Regions from separate parts of the Marinobacter shunpengi genome, predicted to be linked through region 1. Evidence: predicted binding sites of a transcription regulator. Region 1 holds the regulator's gene; each other region holds the start of a gene.
The links. Region 1 encodes FliA, which starts transcription of late flagellar genes. Its sites were predicted from a motif close to CTAAAGTTTNNNNNNNNNNNGCCGNTAA; they were not measured.
Positions count from the first base shown of each region.

Region 2: a site for FliA is predicted at 1,367-1,394, ahead of ACJO3T_RS11135 (methyl-accepting chemotaxis protein). Genes of this name have one in related genera too.
Region 3: a site for FliA is predicted at 929-956, ahead of ACJO3T_RS06750 (methyl-accepting chemotaxis protein). Genes of this name have one in related genera too.

Region 1 covers NZ_JBJJLA010000015.1:379,779-382,045, forward strand. Annotated here, with positions in the region: gene cheY (chemotaxis response regulator CheY) at 1-312, opposite strand, end outside; gene ACJO3T_RS09745 (RNA polymerase sigma factor FliA) at 528-1,277, opposite strand; gene ACJO3T_RS09750 (MinD/ParA family protein) at 1,309-2,127, opposite strand; gene flhF (flagellar biosynthesis GTPase FlhF) at 2,219-2,267, opposite strand, start outside.
Region 2 covers NZ_JBJJLA010000017.1:107,160-109,426, forward strand. Annotated here, with positions in the region: gene ACJO3T_RS11135 (methyl-accepting chemotaxis protein) at 1-1,307, opposite strand, end outside; RNA gene ssrA (transfer-messenger RNA) at 1,566-1,924, opposite strand; gene smpB (SsrA-binding protein SmpB) at 1,982-2,267, opposite strand, start outside.
Region 3 covers NZ_JBJJLA010000012.1:42,594-44,860, forward strand. Annotated here, with positions in the region: gene lipA (lipoyl synthase) at 1-868, shown strand, start outside; gene ACJO3T_RS06750 (methyl-accepting chemotaxis protein) at 1,102-2,267, shown strand, end outside.

The DNA.
Region 1 (2,267 bases):
GCCGTTAACGCCGGCCTGGGCGGCCGCCACGATCTGGTCACGCTTGGCTTCCGCGGTGACCATCAGGACAGGCAGGTCCTTGATCTGCTCATCGGCGCGAACTTCCTTGAGCAGGTCGAAACCGGACATGCCCGGCATGTTCCAGTCGGTGACCAGAAAGTCATACTTGCCGGAACGAAGCATGGGCAGCGCGGTGTTGCCGTCGTCTGCCTCATCGGTATTGGTAAACCCGAGATCACGCAGCAGGTTCTTGATAATCCGTCGCATTGTGGAGAAGTCGTCCACAATGAGAATCTTCATGTTCTTGTCCAATGGGACCTCCAGTTGGTCGTCGCCGGAATAATGACCTGGGCCTGGCAGTTATGGGCCCGGGCAACGTTTGATCAGGCTGTTCCGCTTCCGCCTGTTTCCGGGCGGTTGGCGTTATTCTAGCAGCCCTGGCGTTGCTTACCGTTTCAATGTGTTATCGCCCAGCAGGGCGTGCTGGATTCCTGTCGCCTCGACGCGCTCTGCACCCGCTCCCGGAATCAGGACGTGCCGGCATCAGACGCCTGCCATTCGGACAGTCGCCCCCGCAACCTCAGAGCGGCCTGGCTATGGATCTGGCTGACCCGGCTCTCACTTACCCCGAGCACGGCGCCGATTTCCTTCAGGTTCAGTTCTTCCTGGTAGTAGAGACTGAGTACCAGCTTCTCACGCTCCGGCAGATCCTCAATGGCCGCCGCCAGGTTCTGGCGGAAGGCGGCGCCCGACACATCATCCAGGGGATTGTCCGAAGCCTCCTGTTCCTGTATCGGCAGCTCCCCGGATTCATTGAGTTCATCCAGGGAAAAAAGTCGACCGGAATTAGTGTCACTGAGGCAGGCGTGGTACTCCGGCAGGGTCATGCCGAGTTCTTCCGCCACTTCGTGATCCTGGGCTTCCCGCCCTTCACGATCCTCCACGGCCTTGATGGCGGCGGACACGCGGCGGGCATTGCGGTGAACTGAGCGTGGCACCCAGTCCCCCTTGCGGATCTCGTCAACGATGGCGCCACGGATACGGATGCCGGCGTAGGTTTCAAAGGAAGCACCACGGTCCGACTGGTATTTTGCGGCAGCTTCCAGCAACCCCACCATACCGGCCTGCATCAGGTCCTCGAGTTGCACGGAATCCGGCAGTCGGGCCATGAGATGCAGGGCGATTTTCTTGACCAGCGGCGCATGCTGCTCCACCAGGTGGTGGGCATCACGCCGGCCGGTCTGATGGTAGATTCCGAGACTTCTGGCCAATGTCATGTATCCGGTTAACCCATACATCAGGATTGGATCAGGCGTTGGTGCTTACCAGGCGCTCCACGAAGAATTCCAGATGCCCCCGGGGGGACGATGGTAGCGGCCAGCTGTCCACCTTCTCGGCCAGGGCCTTGATGGCCAGTGAGGCCTTCGCCCTGGGGTAGGCATCGAGCACCGCCCGCTGCCTCTGGACTGCCTTGCGTACCGCCTCATCGTAAGGAACCATGCCTACATATTGTAGTGCAACATCCAGGAAGCGCTCGGTGACCCGGGTCAGTTTGCCGAACAGGTGTTTGCCTTCCTGCTCGTTACGGACCTGGTTGGCCAGGATGCGGAAGCGGTTAACGCCGTAATCCCGGTTCATCAATTTGATCAGGGCATAGGCATCGGTGATCGAGGTGGGTTCGTCGCAGACCACCAGCAGCAGTTCCTGGGACGCACGCAGGAAGCTGACCACGCTCTCGGAGATACCGGCCGCGGTATCGACAATGAGCACGTCCACCTGATCGCCCAGTTCACTGAAGGCGTTAATCAGGCCAGCGTGCTCCATGGGGGAAAGCTGGGTCATGCGCTGGGTGCCGGAGGACGCGGGAACGATCTTGATACCCCCGGGGCCATTAACCAGCACATCCCGGAGATCACACTCGCCGGCCAGTACGTCGGAAAGGTTTCGACTGGCGGTAATCCCCAGCAGGACGTCAATGTTGGCGAGTCCCAGGTCTGCATCCAGCAGGACGACACGCCGGCCCATCTGCGAGAGGGCAATGCCAAGGTTTACGGAGACGTTGCTCTTACCCACGCCACCCTTGCCACCGGTGACTGCAATAACCTGAACCGGATGTGGTCTGCTCATAGAGGTTCTAGTGTCCCGCCAAGGTTCTTGTCGTTCAGTATTCTGTCATGCCGTGCCTGAAACCACACCGGCCAGCGCCGGGTGAAGGCGGTCAGGCACCTGCCGCCATGGTCTGCTGTTTACGGGCATCACGCAAGCGT
Region 2 (2,267 bases), on a different contig from region 1:
GACAGGTCCTGCATCACCTCGCCATTGTTGCGAACCACCTGGGCGCCATGCTGGGCGGCCTCGTTGGCGTCCTGGGTGGACTGGTTGACCGTGTTGGTCAGTTTGGCGATGTCGGACGCGGTGTGGGAGATTTCCTGCACAGCGGCGGCGGCCTGCTCGGTCTGGGCCTCCACCTGTTCGCTGCTGGCGCTCATCTGGTTCACCAGTTGTTGCAGTTCTTCCTGCAAGCGGGACAGGTCGCGATTACCGTCGAGCACCTCCTGGATGACGCCGGACACATCGTCCACCATCTGGTTGGAGGCACTGCCCAGGGCATTGAACTCATCATTGGGGTTGCTCCCCACACGCAGGCGCTGGCTCAGGTCACCGGCGGCCACCTGTGACAGCAGTCCGGCGGCATCACGCAGACGACTCACCAGCGTGCGGGACGCCTGGGTGAGTGTGACCACCAAGATCACCAGGACCACGACCGAAACAATCACGATCAGCCACGCCGACGCCTGGCGGGCCTGCTCCGCCCTGGCGGTGGTCTGGGCGACGAGGCCGCTTTCCAGGGACTGGTTCTGCTGTTCGATCACGGCCTCCAGGTCGCCACCGAGGGTGGCAAGCTGTTGCTCGGTGTCGAGGATCGCGTTGATCTGGGTTTCGGCGCGTTCGAACGCTGTCGCGAACGTCTTTACGGCCAGCCCCAGGTCGTTCTCTTCCCAGTCCATGTCGGCAATAACCTTCCGCATCCCCTCAATGGCCTTGTGGGTCTGCTCTGCGGATTCCGGGGTGAAGTTGTTCAGATAGTCCGCGTAGGTAGTCATTGCCAGCTCGATATCATCGTTCATGATCGAGATGCTGATTTCCCGGAGCCCCTCGTCCATGGCCTTGGCCAGTTCTCCCCGGATGCCTTCCGATGAACTCAGCCCAAGGGTCTGGCGTTGTTCAAGCCAGTCTCGGCGAAGTTCCACATAGCCGGTAATCCGCTCCCTGATCTGCCGGGCGGTCGACTGGATGCTGTCATCGGCGATGTTGTCCGTCAGCGACACCAACTGGCTGGACTGTTCTCCCAGTGCGTCCAGTAGTTGTTGATAGGTCCCGACCTCATCGGCATCCAGTGAGGAACTGAGGTTTTCCACCTTCAGCCACTCGCTCCAGAGCGTGAGGGAGGCGTTCTCATAGGCGTTCGCGGTGGCCCGGGCCTCATAGGACTCCGACACCTGATCCAGACCACGCAGGGCCGCCAGCGCAACCAGCACCAGTCCGATAAACGTGGCCGCAATCAACAGCCAGAACTTCTGCCGCCATGACAGGGAAAGCATGCGTTTCAAGGGGTTACTCCTGATGTTGTTCTTGGGCTCGCAATACTATAGTGCACACCTTATCGGCAAGGAGTGGATTTTCTTGAAACAGTTCGTTAACGAAGTGTTTTGGTTGGGGTGATCTGCGTGCCTGGATGACACACGTCCGGAGCTGCTGGCGCAGGCCGTCAGGGAGGCGAAAAGTTGTGGGTGTGTCTTAATACTGGCAGGGGTATGAACAAAAAAGCCCCTGAAATCAGGGGCTTTCTTGCGGTTGTTTGGTGGAGACGGCGGGAATTGAACCCGCGTCCGCCAGTACTCTGCCTTGAGCTCTACATGTTTAGTGTCCTTCTATTCGTTTAACCCCAAGCGACCCGAAGGTCAGGGTGCAGGGGGCGAGCTCTTTGGATCTTAGCCTTTAACCAGTGAGCTCTGGTCAAAGGAGCAGCCTGTTAAGCTATGACGTCCTGAAATACCCGTTTACAGGCACCCGGGTCAGGACGACCGGCGGCTTACGCCGCCAGTGCGTAGTTGTCGTCGTTTGCGACTATTGCTTGCAGCTTTGGATTAACGAGATTCGCTGCCATCTCGACATGCACCCAAGGGTTCGCCACCGGCGTCGAAGCCATGTCGTCCCCTTGCAGGTAAGTATATGGGGCCAGTCCGGCCTACTTCAAGGCTTTTATGCGTCGACCTCAGCCGGTGTTGTGCTCGCGCAGGATGCGCTGCTTCTGCCGGTTCCAGTCGCGTTCCTTCTCGGTGGCCCGCTTGTCGAACATTTTCTTGCCTTTCACCAGCGCGATTTCGCACTTCACCTTGTTCTTTTTCCAGTAAAGGGCCAGGGGCACACAGGTGTGGCCGGTCTGATTGACCTTGCCCATCAGCCTGGCGATTTCCTTGGCGTGCAGCAGCAGCTTACGGTTGCGGGTCGGGTCCGCAATCACATGGGTGGAGGCCGTATCAAGCGGGGTGATCTGCGCG
Region 3 (2,267 bases), on a different contig from region 1:
GGCGGTCAAGCGCAACGTCAATGAGCATCGCCTCAGCACGGTCTGCGAGGAATCCCACTGTCCCAATATCGGCGAGTGCTGGAACAACGGCACCGCCACCATCATGGTGATGGGTTCCGTCTGCACCCGGGCCTGCAAGTTCTGTGCGGTAGATACCGGCAACCCAAAGGGATGGCTCGATCACGAGGAGCCGGAGAACACCGCCAAGTCGGTGGAACTCATGGGCCTGCGCTATATCGTGCTGACCTCGGTGGACCGGGACGACCTGGACGACGGCGGCGCCGCCCACTATGCCGCCTGCGTGGCTGCCATCAAGGCGCGCACGCCGGAAGTGGCGGTAGAGGCCCTGACCCCGGATTTCGATGCCGTCATGCCCCACGTGGAGCGGGTGGTGGATTCCGGACTGGATGTCTTCGCCCAGAACGTGGAAACCGTACGCCGCCTGACCCGCCGGGTGCGAGATCCCCGGGCCGGCTATGAGAAGACCCTGAGCGTGCTGGAGCACGCCAAGCAGCATCGCCCCGACGTGCTCACCAAGACCAGCCTGATGCTCGGCCTGGGCGAGACCGAGGAGGAGATCCTGCAAACCATGGATGACCTGCGCGCCATCGGCGTGGACATCCTCACCCTGGGCCAGTACCTGCGCCCGACACCGAACCACCTGCCAGTGGAACGGTATGTCACCCCGGAGGAGTTCAACCACTACCGGGACATCGGCCTGGAAAAGGGCTTCATGGAAGTCCCCTCCGGCCCCATGGTGCGTTCCAGCTACCGGGCCGACCGGGTGTTCGAGAAGAACAACCTGGGCCTGGCGGTTCCGGCGGTGCCCCGGGACACCAGCGCCATCCCGGTCCGCCAGGTAGACTGAGTTCCCTGACTCGGCAGCGGGCGCCTGCCCGCTGCCTTCCCCGATATTTCGCTGATCACCCTCAATTTTTTTCTGCCCCGGCCGACAAGTTTTTTGTAAGACTTTGTGAAACCTGATTCCTTATCTGATCCAGGGCAATCAGGCTTTCATCGTTTGCTGCTATGGTTATCCGCTGCCCCGTTACCAGGGTCGCCCGACACGACGGGCGGACACCACCCGACAACAGGTTGAACATGCTGACTCTGCTGAAAAACGCCCGTCTCAAATACAAATTCTGGCTGCTGAACATTGTGGTTTTCGCAGTGATGTGCCTGCTGGTGCTCTATGCCATGCACAACACCGCCACCCTGACGGGGCAGACATTCGGGGATGTCTTCATGGAAACCGCCCCGGCCTATGCGGGTATCGTGGCGTTGCTGATGCTACTGGAGATGGCCGGCTCCCAACTGCTGATCTCGTTCATTGAGCGTCACGTCCACCGCCTGAAGAAAACCATGGTATCCGTGCAGATGTCCGGTAACCTCAGCGAGCGGGCGCTGGTGGATTCCACCGACGAGATCGGTGAGATGGCGGAAGCCTTCAACGCCATGCAGCAGCGCACCGGCGATGTGGTCAGCGGTATGCTGGAGGCTATCAGCCGGCTGCATGGCGAGGTGCGGGAACTCACTGCCGCCGCCGAACGCCGGCGTGATGAACTGACCCGCCAGCAGCAGGGTGCCGAACGCTCCGCCCAGGTGGTGGAAGCCATGCTGCAGAGCTTCTCCGGCATTGCCGAGCAGGCGGGCATCGCCAACACCCTGTCCCACGAAGCCAACCGGGCCGCCGTGGACGGCAGCGCCCGGGTGGCCCGCAGTGCCGAGTCCATCCAGACCCTGTCCGGGGCCATCGACAGCTCCGCCACTTCGGTCCAGGCCCTGGCCAACAACAGCCAGGAAATCCGCCAGGCGGTAACCGAGATCAAGGGCATTGCCGAGCAGACCAACCTGTTGGCACTGAACGCCGCCATCGAAGCGGCGCGGGCCGGTGAGCAGGGGCGGGGCTTTGCGGTGGTGGCGGATGAGGTGCGCAAGCTGGCCCAGCGGGTCCAGGATTCCACCGACCAGATCCAGGGCACCATCGACCGTCTGCTACAGGCGATGGAAGCCGCCGTGGACCAGATGACCACCAGTTCCACGGATGCCTCACGTTGCGTCAACGAGGCCATGGAGGGCCGTCAGGCCCTGGAGGACATCAAGGGCATGGTCGGTCGCATCGACCACACCAACGCCGAGATCGCCAGCGTGTCCGCCGACCAGACCGCCGGCACGGACGCATTACTGGCGGATGTCCAGGCCATCCGCGAGACCACCGAGACCATGGTCCGGGAACTGGCCGCCAGTGCCGAGATGGGCAAGCGCCT